DNA from 3 places in the Exiguobacterium sp. R-39 genome. Region 3 is predicted to be linked to each of the others. Evidence: riboswitches for the same ligand, from Rfam matches in the RefSeq annotation. Region 3 holds a riboswitch; each other region holds the start of a gene.
What was found. Region 3 has a riboswitch for thiamine pyrophosphate ahead of ACP26N_RS06305 (thiamine phosphate synthase). Riboswitches for the same ligand answer to the same signal wherever they lie in the genome.
Positions count from the first base shown of each region.

Region 1: another riboswitch for thiamine pyrophosphate. It lies ahead of tenA (thiaminase II); the one in region 3 lies ahead of ACP26N_RS06305 (thiamine phosphate synthase).
Region 2: another riboswitch for thiamine pyrophosphate. It lies ahead of thiT (energy-coupled thiamine transporter ThiT); the one in region 3 lies ahead of ACP26N_RS06305 (thiamine phosphate synthase).

Region 1 covers NZ_CP187965.1:967,075-977,329, forward strand. Annotated here, with positions in the region: partial or broken gene ACP26N_RS04970 (alanine/glycine:cation symporter family protein) at 1-1,403, opposite strand, end outside; gene abc-f (ribosomal protection-like ABC-F family protein) at 1,620-3,479, opposite strand; gene ACP26N_RS04980 (DUF1002 domain-containing protein) at 3,758-4,639, opposite strand; TPP riboswitch at 4,830-4,935, shown strand; gene tenA (thiaminase II) at 5,009-5,704, shown strand; gene ACP26N_RS04990 (sporulation protein) at 5,772-6,545, opposite strand; gene ACP26N_RS04995 (class I SAM-dependent methyltransferase) at 6,664-7,848, shown strand; gene ACP26N_RS05000 (BrxA/BrxB family bacilliredoxin) at 7,883-8,308, shown strand; gene ACP26N_RS05005 (transporter substrate-binding domain-containing protein) at 8,592-9,368, shown strand; gene ACP26N_RS05010 (amino acid ABC transporter permease) at 9,429-10,085, shown strand; gene ACP26N_RS05015 (amino acid ABC transporter ATP-binding protein) at 10,099-10,255, shown strand, end outside.
Region 2 covers NZ_CP187965.1:1,959,953-1,970,207, forward strand. Annotated here, with positions in the region: gene sdaAB (L-serine ammonia-lyase, iron-sulfur-dependent subunit beta) at 1-128, opposite strand, end outside; gene ACP26N_RS10435 (DAK2 domain-containing protein) at 221-1,894, opposite strand; gene ACP26N_RS10440 (Asp23/Gls24 family envelope stress response protein) at 1,920-2,282, opposite strand; gene rpmB (50S ribosomal protein L28) at 2,566-2,754, shown strand; gene ACP26N_RS10450 (amino acid permease) at 2,884-4,287, shown strand; gene ACP26N_RS10455 (thiamine diphosphokinase) at 4,343-4,951, opposite strand; gene thiT (energy-coupled thiamine transporter ThiT) at 4,951-5,511, opposite strand; TPP riboswitch at 5,576-5,682, opposite strand; gene rpe (ribulose-phosphate 3-epimerase) at 5,706-6,362, opposite strand; gene rsgA (ribosome small subunit-dependent GTPase A) at 6,364-7,269, opposite strand; gene pknB (Stk1 family PASTA domain-containing Ser/Thr kinase) at 7,307-9,232, opposite strand; gene ACP26N_RS10480 (Stp1/IreP family PP2C-type Ser/Thr phosphatase) at 9,235-9,969, opposite strand; gene rsmB (16S rRNA (cytosine(967)-C(5))-methyltransferase RsmB) at 9,994-10,255, opposite strand, start outside.
Region 3 covers NZ_CP187965.1:1,224,910-1,235,164, reverse strand. Annotated here, with positions in the region: gene ACP26N_RS06320 (thiazole synthase) at 1-357, opposite strand, end outside; gene thiS (sulfur carrier protein ThiS) at 359-562, opposite strand; gene ACP26N_RS06310 (NAD(P)/FAD-dependent oxidoreductase) at 559-1,548, opposite strand; gene ACP26N_RS06305 (thiamine phosphate synthase) at 1,545-2,141, opposite strand; TPP riboswitch at 2,232-2,334, opposite strand; gene nagZ (beta-N-acetylhexosaminidase) at 2,394-3,632, opposite strand; gene ACP26N_RS06295 (OsmC family protein) at 3,629-4,054, opposite strand; gene ACP26N_RS06290 (MFS transporter) at 4,259-5,446, shown strand; gene ACP26N_RS06285 (C40 family peptidase) at 5,662-6,159, shown strand; gene ACP26N_RS06280 (hypothetical protein) at 6,237-7,316, opposite strand; gene ACP26N_RS06275 (hypothetical protein) at 7,327-8,136, opposite strand; gene ACP26N_RS06270 (ABC transporter ATP-binding protein) at 8,133-8,813, opposite strand; gene ACP26N_RS06265 (GntR family transcriptional regulator) at 8,806-9,186, opposite strand; gene ACP26N_RS06260 (hypothetical protein) at 9,624-10,013, opposite strand; gene ACP26N_RS06255 (hypothetical protein) at 10,092-10,255, opposite strand, start outside.

The sequences.
Region 1 (10,255 bases), 260 kb from region 3:
CTCTGTATTTTCGATACCGAGTGCTTTCGCCGAGAAGACCGGATCGAGCCCTTTTTCCGTTGTTCCTGGTAATCGTTGATGACTTTTAGGGCGATACCGCCTAAGAGTGAGATGGCCGTCAAGTTGATCAACGTCATACCTGCCATGAAGAGGTCAGCGAAGCTCCAAACCATTCCCAGACTGAGGACGGAACCGATGAAAACAAAGGCCATTGTCGCAATCCGGAATCCGAAGACAGCAGCCGGACTGTTTTTAATGAATTCGATGTTTGTTTCACCGTAGTAGTAACTGCCGACGATTGAACTGAAAGCGAACAAGAAGACACAGATTGCGATGAAGGCAGGAGCGACGGCACCCAGTTGTTCACCTAATGCGTTCTGTAACATCGCGATTCCTTCGCCGTTACCCGAAGCATAGCTGTCACTCAACAAGACGATAGCAGCTGTTGCTGTACAAACGATCAACGTATCAAGGAAAACACCAAGTGTTTGCAGGAATCCTTGTTTCGCAGGATGGGAGACTTCCGCAGCTGCTGCTGCGTTCGGTGCAGAACCCATACCGGCTTCGTTTGAGAACAGACCCCGTTTGACACCAAGCGAAATCGCAGCTCCGACCGATCCGCCGAAAGCTTGCTCGATGCCGAAAGCGCTCTTGAAGATCATGGCGAAGACGCCGGGAAGTTCCGTCAGGTTCGTGACGACGACGAACAGAGCAGCAATCAGGTAAAGACCGGCCATGACAGGGACGACGATGGCTGAGAACTTCGCCACCCGGTGAACACCACCGAAGATGACCAGTCCTGTCAAGACAACGAGTACTCCGCCGACGACAGCTTTATTGACACCGAAGGCATTATCAAATGCGGCCGCAATCGTGTTCGATTGAACGGAATTGAAGATTAAGCCGAACGTGACGGCGATTAAGATGGCGAAGACAACACCGAGCGCACGTTTTTTTAAACCCTTTTCGATGTAGTAGGCGGGACCGCCGCGGTAGGCATTCGTTTTACTGTCGCGGACTTTATAGACTTGAGCAAGCGTACTTTCAATTAAAGCAGTTGCGCCTCCGAGTAATGCAACCATCCACATCCAGAAGACGGCACCGGGTCCGCCGAGCGTAATGGCAATCGTAACACCGGCGAGGTTACCAGTTCCGATTCGTGTAGCGGCACCGATGAAGAAGGACTGTAAAGAGGTAATGCTTTGTCCTTCATCGTCCGTTGTTTTCTCGTTTTTATCGAGTGTGACACGGAACATTTCTTTTAAGTACCGGAACTGAATGAATTTTGTCCGAATCGTAAAGTAGATGCCGACTCCGATCAGTGCCGCGATTAAAACATAAGACCATAATAAGTTGTTGGCAAAATCGACTCCTGATTGTACTGCTTGCTGAAAGGCATCCATCTGAAGAATTCCTCCTAATGTGTTGTAGTAAAAAGGCTATACGCTAAATTATACGAATTTTCAGATAATATGAAAGGTGAATTTTAAAACTTTTTTTCATAAATTAACATGGTTAACTATTTAGAAAGTAGAGAATTTGAACTTTTTTTGAAAAATAAAAGAGACCTGTCGACTAAATCGACAGGTCATACAATCACATAATTTAGGAGGAATGACTCATTCCGAAGCTAAAAATTGTTCGTATTGCGCATCGAGCTGTTGGACAAGTTCTTCACGGATAGAAAAAAGTTTCACCGTCTCTTCATAATCCGTCGTTTCAGCAAGTTGCCGATCAAGCATCTTCAGTTCCTGTTCCAATCGTTCGATCGTCTCTTCTACTTGACGTGTTGTCTGTACTGGAATAGAAGGAGATGGTCGTTTTTTAGCAGAGACGACGTTCTTCGGTATTTTGGCGTCAGGCGGCTGTGTTTGCCGTTTGGTTGACGCATAGGCATACGGACCGGGAAACAGCTCCATCGTCTGATCAAGCCAAAGGGTCTTCGTAAACAGCCGGTTCAAGAAATAGCGGTCGTGCGAAACGGCGATCAACGTTCCGTCAAACGATTCGAGTGCCTCTTCAAGCGCATCACGTGATTCGATGTCGAGATGATTGGTCGGCTCATCCAAAATCAGTACGTTCAAATCGGAGTGGACCAGAACCGCGAGCATCAGCCGCATGCGTTCGCCACCACTTAACGCCTCGACCGGTAAGAAGACCCGGGGGCCAAAAAACAAGAACTGGGCGAGACGCTGCCGCGCCGTTCCTTCATCGAGATCAACGGTCGTGCGAAAAACGTCAATCAAACGTTCACCGGGCGGGAAGTCAACTCGTTGCGACAGGTAGCCGATTTTCACTGACGGTCCACGCGTAATCAGACCGCTTGTCGGTTCGAGATGGCCTAACAGGAGATGCAATAGTGTGGATTTTCCGCTTCCGTTTGCGCCGACGATGGCGATTCGATCTTTTGTCGAAATCTCAAAGTTTAATGAATGAAACAACGGTTGTTTAGAGAAGGCAATACTGACATCCTCGACGCGGTAAACCATCCGGCTCGTTTTTCCATGTGCTGCAAACGCAAGATCGGGGGTCTCGGCGTCAAGCCTTGGGCGTTTGATCCGTTCGATCCGTGCGAGTGCCCGTTCCATCGATTTTGCTTTTCGGAATAGTTTTTCGCTTGGTGGTGACGCTTCGTTTGCCCATTGCCGCAGACGGCGGATCGCTTCCTTCATCTGCTTGATCTTCTTCTGTTGTTCCTGGTAAGCATGGAATTGCTCAAGTAGAAGGCGTTCCTTTTCCTTCACGTAAAACGTGTAATTTCCCTGGTACAGCTGAATCTGCCCCTCCTCCAGTTCAGCGATGCGCGTCACGACCGCATCAAGAAACACACGATCGTGGGAGACGATCAGGACAGCCCCGGCATAATCGGCTAAAAAGGATTCCAGCCACTCGACGGCGTCTAAATCCAGATGGTTCGTCGGTTCGTCGAGGATCAACAACTCCGGCTCGGTCAACAACATCCTTCCGAGGCAGATTTTGGTCTGTTCGCCGCCGCTGAGCTGCTCAAACGGACGGTCCAAAAGGGCATGCAACTGCAAGCCGTTAATCATCCGGTCGATTTTGGAATCCAGCAAATACCCGCCTTGGCGCTCAAAAGCTTCGGTCTCTTGCGTGTAGCGTTCGAGCAACTGATCGATTTGATCCGTTTTTGTCGCCATGTCCCGTTCGATTTGTTGCAGGGAGCGTTGTAAATCGACAAGCGTGGCGAAGGCAGTCCACAGGACATCACGCCCCGTCATTACGTTGTCGAACACGGGAAGTTGTGCCAAATAACCGATGGAGAGCCCGCTTTTTTGATAAATCGTTCCGCTGTCTTCGGAATCAAGACGGGCAATCAAACGTAAGAGCGTCGTTTTACCGCTTCCGTTTCGGCCGATCAAGCCGATGCGGTCTTGGTGCTCGATAAAGAGGGAGACGTCCGTTAAGATATCGTCGCCTCCGAATTGTTTTGTCAGGTGTTGGATGTCGCAGATCATCATATGAAATGTCCTCTCTGGCGCATCAAAAAAAGGAGAGCGCAAACAGCACTCTCCTTGACTCGTGGAAGATGCGCTTTGCTTTATTTTTCAGGTATGAGGTTCGTTAAAAAAGGGCAGACTAGTCCCTTAGAACGCCATTCCATGAAAAATCGCGCGCAACAGATACAGTTGTTCCATCAACCAATGCTTACACGCAGCAAAACCCATGTCTCCACACCACCTTTTCCGATTCAATACATCTATTTTACCATGCCTGACAGAAAAGAAAACGTTAATCTTTATTTAAATAAGCCGGCAATCGAGTTGAAGAATGCACTGAGACCATCAAACAACTTCGCAAAAAATCCTTTTGTCTCTTCTGAGGTCGCGAAGGCCTGGATATCTTGTCCGGCATCTTTTAGACCACTCTCGATTTGACCCCAGTTCAGGTCCGCTTGTTCCATTTGATTAAACAGTCCAGTCAACCGGTCCATCTGAGCATCGGATAAATTGATGTTATTGTTTTGGATGACTTGGACGATGACGTTTTCAATCTCGACCTTCGTTTCCGGCTGTTGTTTCGCGATTTCCGCTTTGATTTCATTCATCAAGTCGGCGACTTTATCCGTCCCGACCGTTTTCCCGACATCGGATGTCACAGAGAGTTCTTGCTGGGCAAGGTCTTTTCGTTCATCCGTCAGTTTGATGCCGGTCTCGGCAGATGTTTGATCATACGCTTTCATGATCCCGGTCAAAGCTGAAGTTCCGGTTACCTTGTACGGGGACGTGATCGTAATGTCCGCATCCGTTACACCCGCTGTGACGAGGGCGTTGAGGTACATGTCTTTTGTGACCCAGGTGATGTTTTCGGTCGCGACAGATAATCCATCACCTTTTTCAGCCAACTCAATTTTAGCGGAAGAGTACATGCCGCCACCCCGTTGTGATTGGGGAATGTTTTTCCCGAGATATTTTTCTTCATCGGCAGATGTTGCAATAATCGGAGTAATGCCTTCCGGTGCATTCAAGCGGGACAAGACCCACGATTTATCCTTTGCCCCAAGTGATTCGCCAAGGGTGACGATTGTTTTGTCGACCACTTGTTCAGCAGATGCGGCCGTCGGTAGCAGTAAGGTAGTAGCGAGTAATGTCGAAGCGGTCCATGTCATGGTTTTATTCATAAAAGTTCCTCCATAAGTTAAGTATCAGGTACTAAATTTAGTCTAATCGACCGGCGACAGAAGAGAATCGGTCTCAAGGACGAGCCGTCATCCACCTTCCGTCATGTTCCATTGTACAAAAAAATGGAGTGAAATGACGAGAATGGGTCAATTCCACATCAAATCATGATAAACTCAAAACAAATCAAATAGCGACCACTAGGGGAGTCAGTAGGCTGACTGAGACGACGGAGACGTTCGGACCCTTTGAACCTGATTAAGTTTGGACTTACGGAGGGAAGTGGCGTGGACGATCCTCTTTTTATGGTCTTTTCACGTCATGCCTGACATCAGGTGTGGCGTTTTTTGATTACAAAAGGGGGAACCAACATGACATTCAGTGAAGAAATCCGGCAAGCGGCAAAACGGTATTGGGACAGCAGCTTTACCCATCCATTCGTGACAGGGATTGCGGATGGAACACTACCAGAAGCAAAATTTCGCCATTACGTCCTACAGGATGCCTATTACTTAAAACATTTCGCGAAAATTCAGGCGCGGGCCGCGTCGAAGGCACAGGACTTCGCGACGATTGCCGAACTCGCGGAACATGCGACGTCGACCTATGCTGCAGAACTCAGTCTGCATCAATCGTTTTTTGAACCGCTTGGGATTTCGGACAAGACACTGGCAGAGTTTGAACCAGCACCGACCGCATATGCGTATATTTCGCATATGCACCATGCAAGTGAAGGGACGCTTGGGGAGACCATCGCTGCGATTTTACCGTGTTACTGGCTTTACTATGAGATTGGACAACAGTTACAGGCAGCGACACCGGCTTCACCGATTTATCAGCAATGGATTGCGACATACAGTTCCGAATGGTTCGAGCGGGTGGTCTTTGAACAGATTGACCGGTTAAATGAGTTGGCAGAGAAGGCGAGTGAACAAGAACGCGTCCGGATGAAACAACATTTCGTCAGAAGCTGTTATTACGAATTGATGTTTTGGCAGATGGGCTGGGCGGAAGAAACGTTTGAACGGCAGTACGAACAGACGATAGAAATGACATCATCCAAGTAAGGAAGGAAATACAAACACCGGATCCGACGATAAGCGGATCCGGTGTTTGTTCTATAGAAAACATCAATCAACTGTGGTGTTCAATCAAATCGGCGAGACGTTGTTTCACGAGTGACGGATTCGTTAAGTCCTGGTTCGATAATGAAAGTTTCGTCATCGTCTCATCGGTTCCTGCCATTTCACTGAACAGCGAACCGAGACTGTGGGCACGGCGGTCGATTTGGACGACGATGTCGATGCCGGACCGGTCTTGCAACAGGATGACTTCGATTTCGTCCAGCTTGTGAGCATAATGAGTACCGCGGGCAGAATACTCAAGTTCCTGCGCGATCGGCAAATCTTTCCGGAAGCGGCCCGGCAATTTCTCTGTATCAGCTTTCTTGAGGCGGAATCCGAGGTTTTCCATCGCTTCAAGGATGACCGATTGGTAGTCATTCGCTTTGACGACGACAGCATCGTGGTCAGAAGGGTCAACCGCCTGCGCGATATCAAGACCCGTCTCGATCCACGACTTCGATTGGCTGACGGAAAGTGGTGTATTAAAAGGGACTTGAAGCGTAAACGGTATTTCCCGTTCGACGTCTGCTTCAATCGTAAACGGGGCTTCATTTAATGCAAACCGGTCCAGTGTGAACGTCGTGAATGCCGTGCTGTCCCCGACTTCTTGTTTGTACTGGGTATTGAAGGCGAGATAAATCCGGGCGATTTCCTGATCGACGTTACCGCCCTTAATATGAACGACTCCTTGAATCGTTCCACCGGGTTCACAGTGATCTTGTTCGAGTCGTGTATCGACCGTTGCGGCACCAATGCCGATTTGTGAAAGAATTTTTTTGAACATGTTGTGTTCCTCCTTTAAATTAAGTATGACGACTAAAAATAAAGCTTGCTTGCTTGTCGAACGCGGGTGAATTTGCTACAGTTTCGAAAGACCAAACAAAAAAAGGACGGGACGATACGTGGAACTAGACCAATTAAAAGACCTGCTCACTGAAAAACTGCAGGCAACTTCACTCATACACGCGACGATTAGTGGTCCGCGCCAAAAATCAAACGATCTGCGTCGAATCAAGTTAAAACCGATTCTACTTAGAGATACGTATGCAATCCAGTTAGAGTTTCAACATGAACGGATCATTAAGCATGAGAATTTAAGTATAGAAGAATTTATTTTGCGAATGGACGACTATTTTAACGAATTTCGTCAATTTTTATTCCGTTTCGAGACGGAAGAAGTCCAGTTCCAACTCTCGAAGAAAATGAAAGTTTCACTGAAGACGACAGGCAAGGAACCGGTAAAGGCCGAACTGTCTCACAATCGAAAGAAAAGCCATTTGTTAGAAGACGGCGTGCCGGTACCGTTTTTGATTCGTCTTGGTGTAATGACGGAAGAAGGACAGGTCAAGCGTCAAAAATATGATAAGTTTAAACAAATCAATCGTTTTCTTGAATTCGTCGAAGACAGTATCGCAGTATTGCCGCAAGGGCGTACGTTACGGATTTTGGATTTTGGATGCGGTAAATCGTATCTGACGTTTGCTCTCTATCATTACTTGAAAATCGTCAAGGGATTTGATTTAAATGTCACCGGTCTTGATCTCAAAAAAGAAGTCATCGAGGATTGTACAGCCATCGCTGCTGATTTAGGGTATGATGATTTATCGTTCCGTGTCGGTGATGTCCATGATTACGACCAGGATACGGAAGTTGATTTAATGGTGACGCTACATGCTTGTGACGTTGCGACGGATGTCGCGCTTGCCCGGGCAGTCGACTGGAATGCATCGGTCATTCTCAGTGTCCCGTGTTGTCAGAAGGAGTTGAACCGTCAGCTGGACTGTTCACCGCTTGACGTCATGCTGCAACATGGATTGATTCAAGAAAAGTTTGCTTCGCTCGCAACGGATTCCATCCGGGCAGAGTTGTTGACATTGGTCGGCTACGATACGCAACTGCTTGAGTTCATTGATTTAGAAAACACGCCGAAAAATATCTTGATTCGGGCTTATAAAAATCCGAAGCAGCCAACGGAAGAAAAAATTGACCGGTATATCGCTTTCCGAGACCTGTTACACGCTAAACCGTATTTAGAACGTGAATTGAGCGGCAGACTTGGACAGATTTCACCGAAACTCGTACAATAAAGAAGACAACGATTTAAAGGGGGAAACAAATACAATGGATTTCCAAATGTATTTTGAAGATGTCGTTCAAACGGCACGTAAAGAAGCAGCAGCTGCTGGTTTTGAAGAATTAACGACGGTCGAGAGCGTCGATGAAGCGATGAAGCGTGACGGTTTGACGCTTGTCCTCGTCAATTCGGTGTGCGGATGTGCCGGTGGGATTGCTCGTCCGGCTGCCGCTTACATCAACCGGATGGAAGGTGTAAAACCGGATCATTTCGTGACGGTATTTGCAGGGCAAGACCGGGAAGCAACAGATCGGGCGCGTGAATACTTCGAAGGATATCCGCCATCATCGCCATCATTCGCATTGATGCAAGATGGAAACATCCTGTCGATGGTCGAACGGTTTGACATCGAATCGTTTACTGCAGAAGAAGTCGTCGAAAAGTTAGAGTCATTGATTGAAATCTACGCGTAACAGTGAAAAAGAGGCTAACGTGAAAACGTTGGTCTTTTTTTGTTTGAACAGAAATAAAACAAAAATAAATGTAAGCGATAACAAAAAAGTATTGATCAAAGAAAGCGAATAAATTCAGGTTTTATGCACTATTTTCATATTTTTATGCTTTACAATGAATAAATATTCGTATATTCTAAAAGCAATAAATCAGGTCGAACTTTTTAGTATTGAATTAGAAAAAAACATAAGTCATACTATTGTTAAAGTTCTGACAATTGAGCGTTGGAAGGGGAATTTATTGATGAAGAAACTAGTAGCAACGGCAATGGCAGGAATTCTCGCAGTCACGATGGCAGCATGTGGGGCCTCGGAGGAATCAAAAGGCGACACGACGAAGAAGAACGATAAAGTATTGACGATGGGAACATCAGCGGATTACTTCCCGTTCGAGTATATCGATACAGCGAAAGGTGATGACATCGTCGGGTTTGATGTAGCAATCGCCAAAGAAGTCACAAAAAATCTCGGTTACGAGTTGAAAATCGAAGACATGGAGTTCGGAAGCCTGCTCGGAGCACTCAGTGCAGGACGTGTTGATTTCGTCATGGCAGGTATGACGCCGACAGACGAGCGGAAGAAAAATGCCGATTTTACGGATATCTACTTCCAGTCAAAAAACCTTGTCATGACGAAGGATAAAGCGATCGCGGCAGATGATGAATTAAAAGGCAAGAAAGTAGGTGTCCAGCTCGGATCAATCCAGGAAGCATTAGCGAAAGACCGGTACAAAGACAGTGAAGCGGTCTCGTTAAACAAGATTCCAGAAATCATTCAAGAATTGAACACAGGCCGGATCGACGCGCTGATCATTGAAGACGCCGTCGCCGTCAAATATATGGATCAAGACGAGTCATTGAAGACATACGAAATCAAGGAAGACGGACCAACCGGTTCTGCTGTCGCCTTCAAAAAAGGAGACAAGATGCGTGACGACTTCAACAAAGAGTTGAAGAAGATGATCGACAACGGAGACATCGACAAACTCGCAGAAGAATGGTTCCAAAAAGAAGCAAAATAAGAGTAGTGCATAGGGGTGGGGGTAACCTCATCCCTTTTGTGCGACGTTAGGAGATTGGTTATGATAGACTTTACAAAGATTCAAGATTCAATCCCATATATTCTGCAAGGAATTCCGGTTCTGTTTCAAGTCGTCATCGTCGCAGCAATTGCCGGGATGCTGATCGGAATCGTAGTCGCAGCGCTGAAGATTACAAAAAGTATGTTTCTTCGATTCCTAGGTCATGCCTATACGGCAGTCTTCCGCGGAACACCATTGATCTTGCAACTGGCGATCATTCATTTTGGATTGCCGCAGTTGACAGGGTATGTAACAACAGGCTATCAATCCGCCATCATCGCCTTTTCCCTAAACTCCGGTGCCTATATCTCGGAGATTATCCGGGCCGGAATTCAAGCGGTCGACCGGGGACAATGGGAAGCTGCGGATGCCCTCGGGATTCCTTACATGAAACAGTTACGGTCGATCATCTTGCCGCAAGCATTTAAAAACATCTTACCGGCCATCATGAATGAATTGATCACCTTAACAAAAGAATCCGCTTTGATTTCGACGGTTGGTGTACTCGATGTCATGCGCCGGGCACAGGTCGTCGGTGGAGAAAAAGCCTTGTATTTTGAACCGTTATTGTTTGCGGGGTTCGTCTATTTCGTACTTGTCATGGGATTGTCCTTGATTGGTCAACAAGTCGAAAAAGCTATGAGAAAGAGTGGTTAATCAGATGGAACCTATGATTCAAGTGACTGATCTGTATAAGCAGTTCGGAAAATTAGAAGTCTTAAAAGGGATCACGACGACGGTCGGACGCGGAGAAGTGGTTGCCGTCATCGGTCCGTCGGGATCCGGTAAATCAACGTTTTTACGTTGTATCAATCTGTTGGAACAGC
Region 2 (10,255 bases), 740 kb from region 3:
ATATCCGTCGGTTGTTCGCCAAACAGTTTCCCTGCCATTAATCCAATTCGCGCTGCCCCCGCTGTATGCGAACTGGATGGTCCGACCATAATCGGTCCGATGATATCAAATACACTTCGGTACTTCATCTTCTTTTTCCCCTCTCTTCCAACTAAACAAAAATCCCACCTCTATTATCGCAGATGGTGGGATGTGTGAAAAGGTACGTTCACGTTTTATATTATTCGACGCTCAGGATATACGAGTAGAGTGGCTGTTTGCCGTCATGCACTTCTACTTCCGCTTCCGGATTGATGGATTCGATGTAAGCAACAAGTTCGTCAACCTCTGCTTGCGCCACGCCTTCACCAAACAGGACTGTGATGATTTCATCTTCGTCCGTCACGAGTGTGTCAACGAGTTTCTTGACCGCACCGAGACTCGAACGATCCGTTGCGATGATTTGCTTTTCAGCAATCGCCATATGATCATCTTTTTTAATTTCGACACCATCGATACTCGTATCGCGGACGGCATATGTGACTTGACCAGATTTGACTGCTGCGATCGCATCCATCATATGACGTTCGTTTTCAGCGACTGTCGCTTCCGGATTGTAGACGATTGTCGCGGCAAGTCCTTGAGGAACTGTTTTCGATTTCACGACTGTCACACCACAAGAGGCCACTGATGCCGCTTGTTCGGCCGCCATGATGATGTTTGAGTTGTTCGGATAGACATAGACATGTTCCGCATGGGCATCTTCGATCGCTTTAACGATGTCTTCCGTTGACGGGTTCATCGTTTGTCCGCCTTCGATGACGACACTGACACCCAGTGATTTAAAGAGTTCGCTGATTCCTTCACCCATCGCTACCGTCACAAGCGCCGACTGCGCTTTTGCTTTCGTCGCGACTGGAGCTGCCACTTGATTGACGCCCTCTTCTTCAAGGATCGTCGAGTGCTGTTGACGCATGTTTTCGATCTTGACGGCAACGAGTTCACCAAAACGTTGACCTTTCGTGATGACTTCACCCGGTGTTTCGACGTGAACATGGACCTTCAGTAACTCTTCGTCTGCGACGACGAGTAATGAATCCCCGAATTCCGCGAGCTCATTCCGGAAGGTTTCTTCGCTAAATGGTGTTTTCGCCAGTTTATCGTCCTGGAAACGAACCATGATTTCCGTACAGTAGCCGTAATGAATTTCTTCCGTCGACATGAAGCTTTGAGCCGATTTGTGATGCTCTGCTTCGACGAGTGCTTCCATGACCGGTGCATGCGGTTTTTCAAGTTCTTTCCCTTCAAGTGTCGCAAGGAATCCTTCATAAATACAAACAAGACCTTGACCACCGGAATCGACGACGCCGACTTCTTTAAGTACAGGTAACAAGTCTGGTGTGCCTTCAAGTGATACTTTTGACGCTTCAACGATACCGCGCATCAACTCAAGCAGATCGGTCGTTGATTCTGACTGGGCAATGGCTGCAACAGCTGTCTCGCGTGCTACTGTCAAAATCGTTCCCTCGACAGGTTTCATGACTGCTTTATACGCTGTGTCGACCCCTTTTTGCAGGGCATCTGCGAATTCCTTTGTATCAATCGCATCTTTTCCTTCGATTGATTTCGAGAAACCACGGAACAATTGGCTTAAGATAACGCCTGAGTTCCCGCGTGCTCCCATTAAAAGACCACGTGCAAAAACCGTGGCAACTTCTGAGACCGAGTCTGTCGTTGTTTTTGCGGCTTCTTTCGAACCCGATGTCATCGTCAAATTCATGTTTGTTCCCGTGTCACCGTCTGGGACCGGGAAAACGTTCAGCGAATCGACAAAATCCGCATTTTGATAGAGATTCGCTGCGCCATTCTGGATCATCTTGACCAGTTGCGCTCCTGTTAAACGATCTACGCTCACTAAAGTTTCCTCCTCTATTCCCGCCTTAGACATTCGTCAAGCGGACTCCTTGGACAAAAATATTCACAGATGTCACTTCTAAACCAAGTGCCTGGCTGAGTGAATATTTCACACGGCTCTGGACGTTGTTTGCGACTTCTGAGATTTTCGTACCGTAACTCACGATGATATGCATATCGATGTGAACTTGTTCTGATACCTGCCGCACGATGACACCACGGGCAAAGTTTTCGCGTTTCAGCAGTTCAGCCAGTCCGTCTTTGATTTGCGACTGGGATGCCATACCAACGACACCAAAACATTCCATCGCTGCTCCGCCTGCAAGTTGCGCAACGACATCATTGTCTACGTCAATTTTTCCATAAGTCGTTTTCATCTCGATCGCCACTTGAGTAGCCCCCTTTGTTAATTGTGTTCTTCTCATAATTCTACTATAAGGACCTACTATTGAAAAGTCGCCGTACTGACTATACAATGAATATGTGAAAAATAGTAGCGGTCAAATGAACTTTTACCATCATCCTCATTCATTATTTTAAATTTTGAGGTTGTCTGTCAAGTTTTTTTCTTGTCAGCTACTTTTTTTATGTTGCAACCGTCTTAACAGCATGCTAAGATAGCAAAGTGTCTATTAGGACGAACGCAAAACAACATAAAAGGAGGCGGAACACATGGCACGTAAATGCTACGTTACTGGGAAATCGCCGAAGTCGGGAAACAACCGTTCACACGCATTGAACAAAACGAAACGCACTTGGGGAATCAACGTACAAAAAGTACGTATCCTCGTTGACGGTAAACCTAAAAAGGTTTGGGTTTCAGCTCGAGCGCTCAAATCAGGTAAAGTCGAACGCGTATAAGGCGCAGTAACCGGATGGGAATCTTCCCTTCCGGTTCTTTTTTTATTTTTCTTATAAACTAATTGTCTGAATAATTGAAAACGCTTACAATAAGTGAGCAGTTATTTTTTTCAAGGGGGAAGGGTCAACATGCAGTTAAAAAGAGAAATGACAAGCCGACATCTCTTCATGATTTCACTAGGAGGGATTATCGGTACGGGACTGTTCCTCGGTTCTGGATTGACGATTTCGCAAGCGGGACCGCTCGGGGCGGTTCTCAGTTACATCGTGGGTGGGACCATCATGTATCTGACGATGTTATGTTTAGGGGAGATGGCTGTCCATATGCCGGTCTCAGGATCTTTCCAAACGTATACGACACGGTTCATCGGACCGGGTATCGGATTTGCCGTCGGTTGGATTTACTGGCTCGGTTGGGCTGTCACGGTGGCGCTCGAAATCACGGCAGCCGGCAGTCTGATGGATCGATGGTTTCCGGATACACCAATCGTCATCTGGTGTGCGATTTTCACCGTCATTTTATTCGGTCTCAATGCGGTCTCCGCAAAAGCCTTCGGGGAGGCTGAGTTTTGGTTTTCGAGCCTGAAAGTCCTTGCCATTCTATTTTTCATCGTGCTCGGGGGAGCGGCTTGGTTTGGCTGGATTGATATGGCGGCAGCACGTCCGGAAAGTTTGTTCGCCAATTTTACTTCAAACGGATTATTCCCGAACGGCGCCCTGGGGGTATTGACGACGATGATTGCCGTCAACTTTGCGTTCCAAGGAACCGAATTGATTGGGGTTGCTGCCGGAGAATCAAACGATCCAGAAAAATCGATTCCAAAAGCAATCCGTAATACCGTCTGGCGGACGTTCATCTTCTTCGTCCTCTCGATTACGATTGTCGGCGCCTTGATTCCTTACGAAACAGCCGGCGGCATCAGCAGTCCGTTCATCATGGTATTTGATGCCATCGGAATTCCTTATGCAGCTGATTTAATGAACATCGTCGTGTTGACAGCCTTACTGTCGGTCGGGAACTCGGGGTTGTACGCTGCTACTCGGATGTTATGGTCGATGTCACAAGAAGGCATGATTTCGAAAAAACTTGCCATCGTCAACTCACGCGGAGTACCTATGCGCGCTTTGTGCTTTACGATGCTGTTTGCGATGTTATCACTATTGACTGCCTTTTTCGCGGAAGATACCGTCTTCATCTGGTTGTTGTCACTCGCCGGACTCGGTGCGCAAGTCGGTTGGATTTCGATTTCCGCTTCACAGATCGCCTTCCGTCGTCAATTCATCAAAGAGGGACATGCTGTCAGTGAATTGAAATTCAAGACTCCGTTCTTCCCGGTCTTGCCGATTATCTCGTTCTCTTTAAACATGCTTGTACTGATCAGCTTGGCATTCCAAGCGGATCAACGGATTGCGCTGTATATAGGCGTTCCATTCTTCCTCTTGACGTGGGCCTCTTACCACCTGTTCGTCAAAGGAAAACATATTGCGGCTCAAACTGAACGTCAGGCAGCCAGCTCGACATTAAAATCTTAAAAAACTACAAAAAACGTGATCGACTTTTAGGATATCCTAAAGCCGATCACGTTTTTTAGTGGTCTGACAAACTTCTTAAAGCAATCACTTCACCGGTATGCACCGTCACGTTCGCCACTCCGTGATGTGTCCATTCATTGCTGACGGTCAATGATCCGCCGACCGGCACGTCATGATTCGTCAACGGGTACTTGACCCCGCGGAGGGTCAGACATGTCGGAACGAGCGGGATGAAAGAGAGATAGTGAAATCCATCTGCCTCGATCTCATACGTCCCCGGCTGTAAGAAACGAACCTCTTCCCGCTTCGTCATCAAGCGGACTGCCGGAAATTGTTTTAGCAGATAGACGTTTTGAAGCGTCATATCAAGTCGTCCTCCGGTCGCACCGAATATTAACACTTCCGTTGCTTCATACTGTTGACTGACATGTCGTAAAGCCAGTTCCAAGTCGGTCTCATCCTTTTCAGCCGGATGGATGATCGCTCCTTCCGGTTTGTATCCGAGAGAATCAAAGTCCCCAATCGCCAAGTCAAAAGCGAAACCTTGCTGTGCCAACACGGTGACACCTCCGTCAACAGCGATGACAACCGTCTTCTCATCCATAAACGGTTTCAGGGACGGGATGTCTTCCGCCGGACCGGCCGCTACAATCACAACCCGCATCAGACACCCCGTGCTGAATAACGAAGAAGTCGTGGTGCTGTCGTAAACAGGAGTCCTGCGACAATACCACATAACAGATACGATGGAACCATATACGTCGCGTTATAGATCAACGAATACGGGACGACCGGACCTTCCGCATACTCAGCGAAGAACACGATTCCACTAATGACGTGACAGACATAACGGAAACCTGCACCAAGCAATGTCGCACCTAGTACAATCGCCATTAGACGGCCATTTTTCCCGGCTGCTGCTGCTTTTTTGACTTGCCGTGCGAACAGTCCGCTCAGCCCGACGACTCCAAACGCGATCGTATAATCGAGTAACGGCTGGACGACCGTCAGGATTTGTGGAGCGAACATCAGTTGAATCGTTCCGACGAGCGCTCCCGTCACGACCCCACCGACAACGCCGTGACGAAACGCCATGACGAAAATCGGTAACATCGCTAAACTAATTGAACCACCTTGCGGCATTTTAAATGGGATCAATAAATCGAACACCACACCAAGACTTGCAAAGATTGCAATTTCCATTAACATTTGTAGCCGTTTCATCCTTTTTTCCTCCTAAAAAATAAAATCGCAGGACGGCAAAAAGGCAGTACGACGAACGCCGTACTGCCTGCGTGCGCCACATCCCTACGTCCGTCTGAACGGAACAGGTTCGAAGGGTTAAAGTCCAATCACTTCTCTCAGCCGCTTGACGCGACACCCCTTGCGGTCATCATTTAATTTTGATTCTGCCCCTATTATACGTGAGCAGCATTCCGAATACTAGTGATTGCTTCTGAATAATCCGGTGCATTGTAGATAGCGGAACCTGCAACAAGTACGTTTGCCCCATTCTCGATACATAATTTTGCTGTTTCCGCATTAACTCCACCATCGATTTCAATCTCGAAGGATAGATTTTGTTCTGCTTTCATTGCAGCCAGTTGATTTAATTTCTTCATCACACCTGGAATGAACGCTTGTCCGCCGAATCCCGGATTGACCGTCATCAATAAGACCATGTCCACATCTTCAAGCACGTGTTCGATCGTCGACAGCGGCGTATGCGGGTTGAGTACTACTCCTGCTTTCGCTCCAGCTGCTTTGATTTGTTGCAACACACGATGGACATGATTCGTCGCCTCCACGTGGAAGGTTACGATATCAGCACCTGCTGCAACGAAGGATTCGACAAAGTTTTCCGGACGATCAATCATGAGATGGACGTCGAGAACCATATCTGTTTTTTGACGTAAACTGCTTAATACAGGGAGTCCAAAGGAAATGTTCGGAACAAATTGACCATCCATGACATCAAAATGGATATAATCGGCTCCCGCCGCTTCAACTGCTTTGACATCCCGCTCTAAATTTGCAAAATCTGCTGATAAGATTGATGGTGCGATTTTAATCATCTTAATACCTCCGCGTCCGATTCTTGATTTCCTCTACAAACATACCATAATTCGTATACCGGGAAGCCATGATTTCATGGGCCTCGACGGCTTTTTTAACGGCACAACCGGGCTCATTCAAGTGCAGACAGCCACGGTACTTGCATTCGTCCTGTAAAGCAACAAATTCAGGGAAACACCATCGTAACTCCTCGAGTTCCATTTCGTGCGGAAAATCGAGATTCGAAAATCCCGGGGTATCTGCAATTAAGCCTTCGCCAAGCGGGATCAATGTCACATGACGGGTAGTATGGCGTCCACGACCAAGTGCCTTCGAAATATGACTCGTTTCCAGTGCCAATGAAGGTTCCAAGGCATTCAACAACGAACTTTTCCCTACACCGGATTGTCCGGCCAGGACACTCGTTTTATCTTTTAACAACGGACGGACAGATTCGACTCCGGCCAATGTCTCACTTGAAGTTTCGATGACGTGATATCCGATGGTCCGGTAAGCGGCAATGGCTTCCAATACCCCTTGTTCGGCTTCACCTTGTAACAAGTCCATCTTCGTCAAGATGATGATCGGTTGAATTTCCTTTGCTTCAATCAACACTAAAAACCGGTCCAACAGATGGGCAGAAAAATCAGGTTCTGCTGCCGATACGACCAACAAAGCTTGATCGATATTGGCAACTGGTGGGCGGACCAAGAAATTTTGACGGTCTTTTACTTCCAGGATATATCCGGTCTCACTTTCGATGTGTAACACGACTTCATCGCCGACGACAGGGCTGATGCCCCGTTTTCTGAAATTACCGCGTGCCCGTGAACGGATTTCACCTTGAGGCGTCATGACATCATAAAAGCCACCCTGTAAACGGATAATCGTTCCATCCCGATTATCTTCAATTCGATTTTCTGCCATCCTATGCCCTCCTTTGTCAGGATTAACGTCCTGCTCGTTATTCTTGTGATTTTGCCTGATTGTACGTAATCGTCTTCGCCCGGTAAACTTCGTCATCTTTATAAATCGTAATCTTGCCTTCTTCTCCCGGATCAATCGTCAATGGAACATCAAACGTTTCATCCTGATCAATCGATTCTTCGATGACGGTTCGTTTTCCTTTGGCATCTTCCGTCTCAATCCGGACGAGTTGACGTGGCGCAGGCTCCTCGTCTTCACTGACGCCATCATAGACTACTTTCTCGGGGAACGTCGCCGTGATGGTCTTTTCTTCCTCTCCGCGAGAAATAAAGACCGTTACCGAATCGTTCGGTTCGACTTGCGCACCGGCTTGCGGATATTGACGAATGACCTGATCGAGCGCGACCTCACTTGAGAACTCCTGTTCAAACGTCCCGTCCAGTCCCATCTCATCCAAATAAGCTTTTGCTTCAGCACTCGATAAGTCAGTCAAATCTTTCAGAACGAATACGGGTGATCCATTTGAGACCGTGATGGTAATCATCTGTTCTTTCGCGATGACTTCCGTTCCAGCTGAAATGGATTGCCGGATGACATTCCCACGTTTGATGTCTTCAGAGTCTTCCCGTTCGACATCCACTTTTTCAAAACCGCTGTCCTTTAAGATGGCGATCGCTTTTTTCTCTGTCTCATCTGAGACGTCCGGCACCTCGACCGGATCGCTTCCTGTCGAAACGATCAAATCCACCGTCGATCCTTTTTTAACCGTCGCCTGTTCACGCGGTGACTGACTGATGACGAACCCTTCTTCCACCGTATCACTTGAGCGTTCGGTCGATTCCACGATGAATCCCATTTTTTCAAGCTTCGTTTCCGCGTCGTCGGCATCTTTCCCCGTTACATCCGGAACGACGACCGTCGGGTCAGGCCACATGGCAAAAGTCGTTGCGGCTCCAGCCATTATGAATAACAACAATAAGATGATCCACCACGCACGTTTCTTTTTCTTTTCTGGTTTTGACATGACGGTAGCGACCTTCGGAACCGGTGCTGTGTGTTCGATGTCTGCTGTTGGCAGGGACACTGGACTGAGCACCATCGTTTTTTCCATCAAATCGTCACCGCGAATGCCTTCACTTGCCCGTTCAGCTGACATCGCGGTCACCATGTCTTCTTTGAAGGCAGCGACCGTTTGTTGCCGATCATGCGGCGCTTTCGAGAGAGCTTGCATGATGCAATTTTCTAAAGCTTGCGGCACAGCCGGATTTAACGAGGTCGGACGACGGGCAGTATCTTGCAGATGTTTCAGTGCGACAGCAACCGGTGAATCGCCTTCAAACGGAACTTGCCCCGTCACGAGTTCGTACAAAACGGCTCCCAGCGAATAAATATCTGATTTTTCATCCGCAAATTTTCCTTTTGCCTGTTCCGGCGAAAAGTAATGCACGGATCCAAGGACTGACATCGTGTGGGTCAGGGTCGCATTCGACATGGCGACCGCAATGCCGAAATCGGTCACCTTGACAGTCCCATCCTCACGGACCAGCATATTTTGCGGTTTGATATCGCGATGAATAATCCGGTGTGCATGGGCATGATCAATTGCATCACAAATTTGGCTGATGATGTCAATCGCTTTTGCGACCGGCAATGCTCGCCCTTCACAATACGTTTTCAGTGTCATGCCATCAATATATTCCATTACGATATAATAAATCGCTTCTTCTTCTCCTACGTCATAAACCGCGACGATGTTGGGATGATTTAAACTCGTCGCAGCATGTGCCTCTCGTTCAAATCGACGGATGAATTGTTCATCATGCGAAAACTCTGTACGTAAAATTTTGATTGCGACAGTTCGATTCAAGATTTCATCATATGCCTGATAAACGTTTGCCATCCCGCCATTTCCAACTAACCGTTCTATGCGGTAGCGGTCGTTCAATCGATCTCCGTAACGCATATTCAGATCCTCTCTCTTTCTTTAAAACGGATTGCAGCAATCGTAATGTTGTCTGCGCCTCCCCGGTCATTCGCCTCGGACACGAGACGTTCGACAATCGTATCGAGCGGTGCATCTTCTTGAAGCAACCGCTCGATGACTTCATGAGGCACCTCATCCGACAAGCCGTCGCTGCACACTAACACGATATCATAGTCCGGTGCATCCCGGACTTGAATGTCGACATCCACGGACTCGTTCGAACCGACGGATCGTGTAATGACATTACGACGGGGATGATTTTCAAGCTCTGCTTCCGATAATTCCCCTAATTGTTTGAGCATGTTGACATAGGAATGGTCATCCGTCAGCTGTTTTAATTGTCCTTCTTCCAGGGCATAGACGCGGCTGTCCCCTACGTGTCCAATGACAAGTAAATCATCCGACCAGCAGACACAGGCCATCGTCGTGCCGACAATCGACAAATTTTCGACTTGAGAAAAACGTTGAATCTGCGCATTGGCTTCTTTCACTAATCGTTCAATCCAGGAAGATAACTCCATCGGGCGGTTTGGCATATCTGCGTATGCTTCGGCAAAAATCTGCTTGACGATGGCACTCGCCGTTTCACCGGCTGCATGTCCCCCCATGCCGTCAGCGACGACAGCTAATCCTTGTGTCGCATCGCCTACCAATAAGACCGTGTCCTCATTTTTTGAACGGACCTTTCCAGTCGTCGTCAAATAAGCTAACTCCATACCCGTCCTCCTCATCGTTTTTTATTATCCTGTTGGTTCATTCACTTTTTTGAATGCAGCGATATAAAAACCATCTGTACCAAGTGATGTCGGGAGTAGTTTTAATTCAGCCCGTTCACCAATCAGCGATTGAACGGCTTCCGGCATCCGTGTTTTGAATGTCTCGTCAAAAACAAATCCTTGGCTGAGAATATAGTCCGTTTGCTGCTCATTTTCGAGCGGATCCATCGTACAGGTTGAATAAACGAATGTTCCATCCAGTTTGACCAGCGGAAGAACCGCTTCC
Region 3 (10,255 bases):
TTCCTCTGCTGCTCGTAATGTTTCAATCGGATCCGGCAGCAGTGTCTTGTCACAACCGATTACCTCGACCTTGACCATATCGCACATCCCTGAGGCCCGGGCAAGGCGGGCAAGGCGGACCGCTTCCTCCGCCGTCTTCGCACCCGCAGTGTTCGGCAAGAGATCATAGCAGCTTAAGTCAAGCGCTGCGAGCGGATCGTTCTGTTCCTTTGCAAAGACGTCGAGACGCCGGACGGAAAACGTTAAGATGTTTGTTTCCGATGCTTCGACCGCTTGCTGTTGCTTCTCATTATCCGAATATTTTCCTGTCCCCAGTAACAATCGTGATGCAAATGTTTTTCCGCCAATTTCTAACATGTTATCCGCCTCCTACAAAATGAACGATTTCAATGACATCTCCGGACGTAACGTCCGTATCCGGATAGCTCGACCGGTCGATGATTTGATGATTCTGCTCGATGATGACGACTTGTCCCTGAATCTTTAGTTCCTCCAACAAATCGTGTAACGTCCTGATTTCCTCTGTCAAAGCATAGTTTTTCCCATTCAATCGGATAGTCATCTGCTTTCCTCCTGTCGTCGGCTGTTAAAACCATCCAGTGTCACTCTTGGCGTTTGCCCCATGAGACAATCGGCCAAGACGTTGGCCGTCGCAGGGGCCAGTAAGATGCCATGCCGGTGATGGCCTGACGCGACGAACAACCCATCGATTCCGTCCACTGCTCCGAGATACGGCAGACCGTCCCCGGTTTGCGGTCGAACACCGGACCAAGCTTCCACGAACACGGCCTCTGTAAGCGGCGGATAGAGCTTTACTGCTGCATTCAATAACAAACGAATACTGTTCAGACTGACGGTCGTTGATTCATCACCAACCCGTTCCGTCGCCCCGATGATGATCCGTCCGTCTGCTTTCGGGACTAAATAGACCGCATCACCAAACAGCGTCCGATTGAGTTGTCCGGTCGTCAGCCGGACAGACAGACACTCGCCCTTGACCGGAAGTGTGTTAATCGTCACTCCGACCGTCTGTAACAATTCTTCCGATCCGCGACCACCGGCGACAATAATTTGTCTGCCCGCCCGTAGCCCCCGGTTCGTCTCGGCGCCGGTCACCGTTTGTCCGTCCCGTACGAGACGTGCTACGACCGTTGCCTCTTCGATTACCCCGCCCCGTCGTTCGATGGCACTGCGTAATGCTTGTGCAAGCAACCGCGGATCAACCTGTCCGACCGAATCAAACGTCCGCCAGTGATGCGCCTGTTGCATACGAAACGGTTGTTCCAGATACCCGCTTCCGAGACCGGTCTCGTCAAACAATTGTTGCACGAATTCCGGATACAGCGTCCGGCTCAGCCGGGCCAGTTCATGTAATGGTGCCAGCAATTCTTCATCTGTCGCGAGCATTCCCGCTGCTGCTTGCGTCGCTCCCTGACCGACAGTTGACTGTTCAAGCAAATGAACGGTTTTCCCGCGCTGCAGGAGCTCATAGCCGAGCGTCAAACCAATGATGCCGGCTCCGATGATTAAAACATCCGGGCGTGTCATCGTTGCATCACCGCCCGGAATCGGTTGGCTGCTTCGACCGGAGACGCCTGACCGAGAATGCCCGACAAGACGGCCCCGCCTGCGCAGCCGGTCGCCAGGATATCCGGCAGATTGTCCGGTGTAATGCCACCAATTGCAATGACAGGAATCGATGTCCAGTCGACAACTTGTTTCAAGGCGTCGAGTCCCCGGGGCGGTACACCCGGTTTTGATCCCGTCTCAAAAATATGGCCGTACAGGACGTAATCAGCACCGGCTTGTTCCGCCGCTATCGCTTCCGTTAACGAGTGAACCGATTGACCGATCACCAGTTCCGGAAAACGGTGACGGACGAGGTCGACCGGAATGCTGCGTGTTGTCAGCTGAACTCCGGTGCCGGTGACGACTGCCACGTCCAGCCGGTCATGGACAATTAATTGCTCTGTCTTTACGCCTCGTCGCACGAGTGTTTCGATGCACACGACCAGTTCCTTCGCTGACCATAACGGCTCCCGCAGATGAATCCGGTCGACGGATAGTGTGAGTTTCGGCAACAGATGTTCGAGTATGTCCGGATGCCGCTTGCCGGTTGTCATCAGATGTAACTGGCTCATCATTTCCCCCTTTCCACACGAAAAAGGACCACCCCATGAACTGATGGAGTGGTCCTACAAAAAAGGGCGACAGTCGTCGCATCCTCTATGAATGATCGGAATCCACTTCCCTCCGCTAGTACGAACTAGATCAGGTTCAAAGGGTCCGGATACTTCCGTCTCAGTCTGCTGCGAGACTCCCCTAGTGTAGATATTGATTTGTGTGGTACGCCTGTAGTTTACCACGGGTAGTCCGATTTGTTCTACCCTTGATTAGTGTCGCATGTCCGATTCGACCGCTTTGACCTGCTCAATCAAGCGTTGGTATTCGTCGACACGTTTCGTTTGCGACAAGTCATACGTTTGTTTTAAGTGTAAGACCCGCATGACCTTCTGATCCAGATCTGCTCTCGACAATTTACCTTGTTTAATCCGTGCCATGATTTCCTTATGAACGGACGCGTACGCACCGGGTGAGGAAAACATCGCCATATCCGCACCATTTTCGAGGGCAAGACTTGCCGCCTGGGCAAGTCCGTACCGTTCTGTGATGGCTCCCATGACCAAATCGTCCGTGATGATGACACCGTCAAACTTCAGCTCATCCCGTAACATCCCGGTCATGACGGGTTTCGACAACGAAGACGGACGGGTTTTGTCGAGTGCCGGAAACAGGATATGCGCGACCATGACCATCTCGGCCCCTTCCTGAATCGCCCGTTTGAACGGGACCAGCTCCGTCTGCTCAAGTTCCGCTTTCGTCGCATCGACCCGCGGCAGACCGACATGCGAGTCGACGGTCGTATCCCCGTGTCCCGGAAAATGTTTGACGACCGGAACGATGTCTTCTTCTTTCATGCCCTGCATCAATGGCACACCAAGCCGGGCGACTTGTTGCGGATCCGCACTGAGCGCCCGGTCGCCAATGATTGGATTCGCCGGATTACTGTTCACATCAAGGACCGGTGCGAAATCCATATTAAAGCCGTAAAAACGGGAAATCGAACCAAGTGTCTGTCCGACTTCCTTCATCAATGCCGGATCATTTTTATGACCAAACGACAGGCTCGGTGATAATTTGAGCTGTGCGTCCGGGACCCGGCTGACCCGTCCGCCTTCCTCGTCAAAGCCAAGGAACGCTTTTGAATCAGCGGTTTGCGCCTTGGCAATCGCTGTTGTGAAGGTTTTCAGTTGATCGGTTGAGGTGATATTGCCACCAAGCAGCAGGACACCACCGAGCGCATGGTCCTGCAATAATTGACGGTCCGCTTGTGTCAAAGCCGTTCCCGTTACGCCAATGTACAGCAATTGATCGACTTTTTCCGCCGTCGACATGTTCGAAACGGTTTGCTTGAGTTGTTTCTCTGCCCGTTCAGCAGCAGAAGGTCGATCCGGCTGCGGCGGCTTTGTTTTCTTTGCCGGCTTCGGTTGCGGGTCAGCGGGTTGTACGGGCTCGTCAGCACAACCGGCAAGGAGGACGCTTGCCAACAGAACAGGGACAATCCGTTTCAAATCGGTTCCTCGTTCCGGACGCCGTTGATCGAGTAATAAACTTCAATCTCTGCGTTCAGCGATTGCGAGACCGAGCAGTATTTGTCTTTTGATAAGGCAATCGCCCGGCGGACTTTATCGTCCGGTAAATCACCTTCGAGCCGGTAATGAATCGAGATCGTCGTGAAACGCCGGGGATGATCATCCGCCCGTTCGCCTTCGATATCCATTTCAAATGACGTCAGCGTCAAGCGCATCTTTTCTAAAATCGAGACGATATCGATGCCGGTACAGCCGGCAACGGCATGAAGCAAGAGCTCCGTCGGCCGGGGTGCCTGATTGTCCCCGCCGTTTTCCGGTGCCGCATCCATCGCTAAGTGATGTCCGGATTCGGTTTCCCCGCTGAAGCCCATCTTTTGATTCCAAGTGACTGTTGCTTGCATCAAGATCACGTCCTTTTCTGATTTAGGTGATGTTTCCTACTCTGTTAGTATACCCGAATCAGTGACAGGTGAAATTGACTGTCTATTCACAATAATGCTTCTTTTTCCGGGTCAGGTAAATCCGGTTTCCGCCCTTCTTAAATCATGCTATTCTGATAAACGATAGTTTTTTTGCGCACAGGCGCCAGAAGTGGGGAATTGTATATGTCATCATCATCGACTCGTTTGAGTCAAGCCGACTGGTTGTTAATCGCGACGTTATCCATGTTGACTTTTGTCCTTGGAACAAGCGAATTCGTCATCGTCGGTATTTTATCTGAAATTGCGGACGGTCTGAACATCACAATTGCAAAAGCCGGCACGCTTGTCTCCGCCTTTGCGATCGCCTTCGCCATCGGAACACCGATAACGATGTCCTTGACCGGACACCTTGAGCGGCGGAAGTTAATGCTCAGTCTGATTTTCGTCTGGATTATTCTGAATATCTGCAGCGGGATCGCACCGAATTATGAACTGTTGCTGTTGTCTCGGATCGTGACGGCTGTTCTGACGGGTGTCCTGATTTCACTGGCGATGGTCGTCGCAAGCGATAGTGTACCGATCGCAAAACGCGGCGTCGCCGTCTCGTTCATCTTTGGCGGATTTACGATGGCAAACGTTCTCGGTGTGCCGATCGGTACATTCATCGGACAACATGCCGGTTACGCCGCCTCGTTTTGGCTGACAAGCAGTCTTGGTGTCATCGCCCTGCTTGCTGTCTTGAAAGTCGTTCCGGTTCAGCAATCGGAATCGTCCGGCTCGATCCGCGAACAGCTCAGCTTACTCGCCAATCCACGGATCATGATTGCCTTTTTCATTCCGTCATTCGGGTTCGGCGCGACATATGTCGTTTATACGTATCTCGTCCCCGTGCTTGAGTTGGAACTGAAATTGCCGTCGGCCTGGATCAGTCCGATTTTACTCGCCTACGGTGTCGTCTCAATCTTCAGTAATATACTGGCCGGAAAAATCGCCAGCCGGAATCCGATCGGGCGTCTCCGGTTCGTCTTCATCGTCCAGGCAATCGTGCTTGCTGCCCTGTACGTGACGACAGCGTCCGTTTCGCTTGGACTGATCAACATTGCCTTGATGTCCTTGATGTCGATTTTATTGACGACCTCAACACAAATCTATCTGATTGACCTAGCAGAGAAGTTTAATCCGGAAGCAAAAGGACTGGCTGCTTCCTTGATGCCGGTCGCAAGCAATGTCGGGATTGCCTTCGGTTCTGCTTTAGGTGGACTCGTCTATGCGAACGGTCCGATCATGAATATCGCGCTTGTTGGTGGTGCCGTCGCTATACTCGCAGCTGCGTTGACGGCTGTCAGTCATCGCCTCGATCAGCGGGCGTAACAGTTAAAAGACTTCTGTTCCAATAATGCCTTTAACTGAGGTAAACGGAACGGAAGTCTTTTTATGTGGAATCTGGAACTTAGAGCCGATGTTTGCTCAGACTGAACCTTACAAGACTGTTAGGTGAACGTATCCAATTTGTTGCTTAATCTGTCAATCGGCATGGTACGGTAAAGATAGTTTTTCATCCCACTTACGAAAAAGGAGATTTTACTATGAAATCGTATTATGCCCTTCCATTAACAGCCCTCTTACTGACAGCGACAGTCAGTCCGGTCACAACATTTGCTGCAACACCGACTAAAGTCGAGACAGCGAAACCATTATCAGAAAAAGCACTTGCAAAAAAGAAAGCGGCTATTACGAAACTCGCGACGTCTTTGATCGGAACACCATATAAAGAAGGCGGGACGACAACAAAAGGCTTTGACGCATCCGGCTTCACACAATACGTTTATCAAAAAAGCGGTCTGACACTCGAGCGGACAATTGCGAAACAAGCCGCTATGCCGCTCAAAACCGTCACACTCAAAAAAGCCGTTCCGGGTGATTTGTTGTTCGTCCAGGCGAAAAAGGCGAAAGCACCGAACTTCGTCGGAATCTACACCGGGAAAAACAAGTTCGTTGCCGTGACGACGAAAAAGGTTGAATCGCAGGACCTGACATGGAGTTACTACACGAAACAGGACATCATCATCAAATCGTATCAGTGAAACAAAAACAGTCATCCGGAACTCATACGAGTTTCGGATGACTGTTTTTTGAATACTGTGATACTTATGACTGCCAATCAATTATAGACAAGTGAATTCAAAGTCGTTTCTGTTCGTTTGAGTTTGTCTTTGATGTTTCCTTCATATATGACACGTTCTGATAGTGCATCAATGACAAGTACATTGAAAACACCGTCACCAGTTCGATTAGCCGTATAAATCAGATCATCTTTCAGTTCGGTATACTCTCCTGATCCAGACTCATCCGTTACTGACGGGATACTTATCTTATGTTTTATCGATTTCTTTGATGCCAGATCGTAAATAGTCCAATTTAATTTTTTTGGTTCACGTTCAAGCATAATCAGTTTCGTTCCATCTGTACTTAGTTTAGTTTCTTCATTACCGAACGATTTCAATCCCGTTAAACGCTGAGATTTTTTGCCGTCACTAAGATACAGTGTCTCCTTTTCATCATCTGCCCCTTCAACGATTTCCGTTGTGTAATAAACAATTGTCTCATTGTGGATACCTAGAATAATTATCTCACCTTTAGAAGTAACGGGTAAATTGATTTTTTGAATCGTATCGTTTTTCAAATCTATTTTGTATAATAACGTTTCCGAATCGTTTTGAATGTCTTGTGCAAGGACGTATAAACTGTTGCCAAACCGTTTATCTGGACTGAGTTGAGTTTCACCTAACTTCCGAGCTTCAGGAGGTGCCGGAAAGATTTTTTTGACGACACGCTGTTTACCCTTCTCCCAATACTGTAATTCCCATTTATTATTGTCCTTTGTACCCATTGCATACGTGGTGCCTTGCTGTTCGAACGTAAGCACGTAATCTGAACGGATGAAGCGTCGGAAATCAGCTGGCGCACCATTTTCATTATATGGACCTTCAAACATGCCACTAATCCAATTATCTTTCGTTTTTTCGACTCGACCGTCCAGCGCAACGTTGTAATCAACTTTTTTTAACCCTTCATCATAAAGTTCTGCTTGAACAGACCGGACAGCCGGCTGTTTCGGGTCACCTTTGACCGTCTCAACGGTAAAGTCAGATTCATCGATCGATTGTATAAATATGGTGTAGATCCCTATCGTCAGGAAACTTATGACAGCCAGGATAAGTAAAAAATTAAATTTTCGCATGACGCCCTCCTCAGACCGAAATTTTCCATTTTAATAAACGCAGGCTTTTCCAAATCGTATAAACAAAGTACAACACAAAAATCGCTAGCATGATTGCTGATATTTCTTGTGACAAAAAGAAATCCAGCTTTTCAATTACATACATACCTCCCACCATAATAATGAAAAAAGCGACCACTTCAAGAACAATGAACAATAGTCCTTTCACTTTACGGTAAGATCGTTCCAGTAAAACGAGCATGAACAAGAAACTTACAATAAAAAGCGCTAAAACCACTAATATTAGCGTATCTATCAAATTCATCGTATACAGCTGATTTAATTCAATCGGGATATTAAAAGATGACGTACGATAGTCATCTTTAATCAACCAGTTAAAGATGGCATAACTGAGTTGGATAACAACCCATTGCAAACCAATGAAACTGATGATAACAAGGGCTAATGATGTAAATTTCGCAAAAAATATTTTTGCCCGGCTACCTGGTAACAACAATAAACGATATATGTACTTGGACTCTCCGAACCAATCCCGGTACCAGATTTGAACAGCATACAAAATAACGAGGACGATCCCGACCAAAACGATATAGCCGAAATAAACACTGGCCAGTCCGAATGATAACTTTCCAAACGAACGCAGAGCTTCCGATTCGGTCAATTTCGAATAACTCATATATTCTTTAATTTGACGTTCATGATAGATGACCCGTCCGACGACGGTCAGGATTTCAATACTTGCCATCGCAAGAATGACCGAGACAATCATTTTCCAGCTGCGTTTTAACTCTTCGTTCGTTAACATCAGGTATTGTTTCATCGCTGATAGACCTCCCGCATCCGGTCCTGGACCGATTTTCCGTATACTTCGCGCATCTCTTCCGTATCGTGTTCATCAATGATCCGGCCGTCCTGTAAAAAGACGACCCGGTCAATCAAGTGTTCGATTTCAATGATTTCATGTGTCGTCATCAGAATGCCGCGTCCTTCCATGTAATGACTCGAAAAGATCCAGGCAATCTGTTCTTTCGTAAATAAATCAATCCCGGCAAACGGTTCGTCGAGCAACAGATACGGACGGTCGAGTGCAAAACCGAGCACTAGACTGAACTTCGCCTGATTCCCCTTCGATAATTCTAAAATCTTGTCGGTCGTTAATAACTTGAACAGACCCATCAATTCTTCCGCGACCTTCGGATTCCAGTCCGGATAATAATCACTCATATACAGCAAAGCATCACCGATTGTCATGTAACCGGGCATCGTTTGCAGATCCGGAACAAAGGCGATTTTTTCGCGTGAGACTTCTCCGTCGACGAGGACGGTTCCGGCATCGACCGGGACAAGACCCATGATGGCTTTCAGGATTGTCGATTTTCCTTCGCCGTTTAAACCGATCAGACAAGTGATGCTGTCCGGACGAACCGAAAACGAGACCCCTTCTAAAATCGGTTTCTTCCGACCGTATCGTTTTTTCAAACCATGGACTTCAAGCATCGATCTTCCTCCGTTCCGTTGACTGATACATCGTCTCGACTTTCGTGACGACTTCACCGAGCGGAATCTGAATTGCCTGGACCGCCTCGATGAACTGGGCGACTGCTTCATCCAGCATCTCCGTCCGGACTTTTTTGACTACTTCCTGATCCATCGTGATTTTACTTGGGACGTTCCGTTCTGTCGTGATCAAGTGCTGATCCTCCATTTCTTTGTACGCTTTTTGTGCCGTATTCGGATTGATTCCGAGTTGCGCAGCGATTTCCCGGCGCGATGGAATTTCCTGCCCGCACTTCAGTTCTTCCGTCGCGATTTGTTCCTTGAACCATCGGACGACTTGAAGATACACCGGGCTTCTTTGGTCAAATTGCATCGTGGTCTTGACCTCCCTTTCCCGTTTACTGTATTAAAACAGTAATACACTTTCTTTCTGTATCATACGCGTAGTACAGTTGACTGTCAATCTATTTCCAAAAAATACTTTACCCCTAATTCATAGGGATAGAATTAGATGGCAGATATAGTACCTCTAACTTTTTTGCTACTTCATTTACTTAAAACATTTGCATTTCGAAAATATTTTAAGTGCACGATTGAAATGCACATATCACTACTCTTTTAAAGGTTGCACAAACAGAAAGAGAGAAGGTGCACTTTGATCAGCACCTTCCCTCTTTCCTTACACTACTTCATTCAGTAAATTTTTCAAATAATCCATGTTTCCAACGACACTAACATCTTCTTTAAAACGGTTAATGGTAAGATTTAAAAAGTTTTTATTCGCACTTTTAGGGAATCCTGAACAAACGTTTAATATACTGTTGAGTTTTTTAGAATTTCCACAATGAAGTAGTGAGACATGTATTTTTTATCTTCTGAAGCAATGATCACCACTGTTGCAAAATCTAATACATCCTCCACATTTTCATCTATTATTAGTTTGTCCGAGGAACATGCTGTTTCAAATTCATAACTGCTAAACGATGCTATGCTGCCGTTTAATACATCTAATACCGATTTTCTGTAGATGCAATACACACCGCAAATCGTATCATAAGAAGGTATGAACGGATCCTCCATCACCCTCGCAATTTTTTTGTCGCTTTTATCGACAGAAATGGCATGAAAACGACTTACCATCATTTTGTCTATAAACTCTATTCTTTTCGGAACAAATTCTTGTAGAGAATATTTATCCAAAGCTGTTTTCATCCTTTCTTGTGGTTTATGAAATCATACTAAAATACCGCACTCCGTAGAGAGGCGGCATGAATAATCTTATTTTTGGAATTCTAAAATGGTTTGTTGAACTGGAATACCTGACATCGGAACAGTTCGCTCAACGAACAAATATCGTTTCCCGTTTACTAAAAAGCGGCGATTACCTAAATATTCGACAAGCTTTCCGTCTTGTTTGAGTTTATGTTCAATCGCTTTGACGT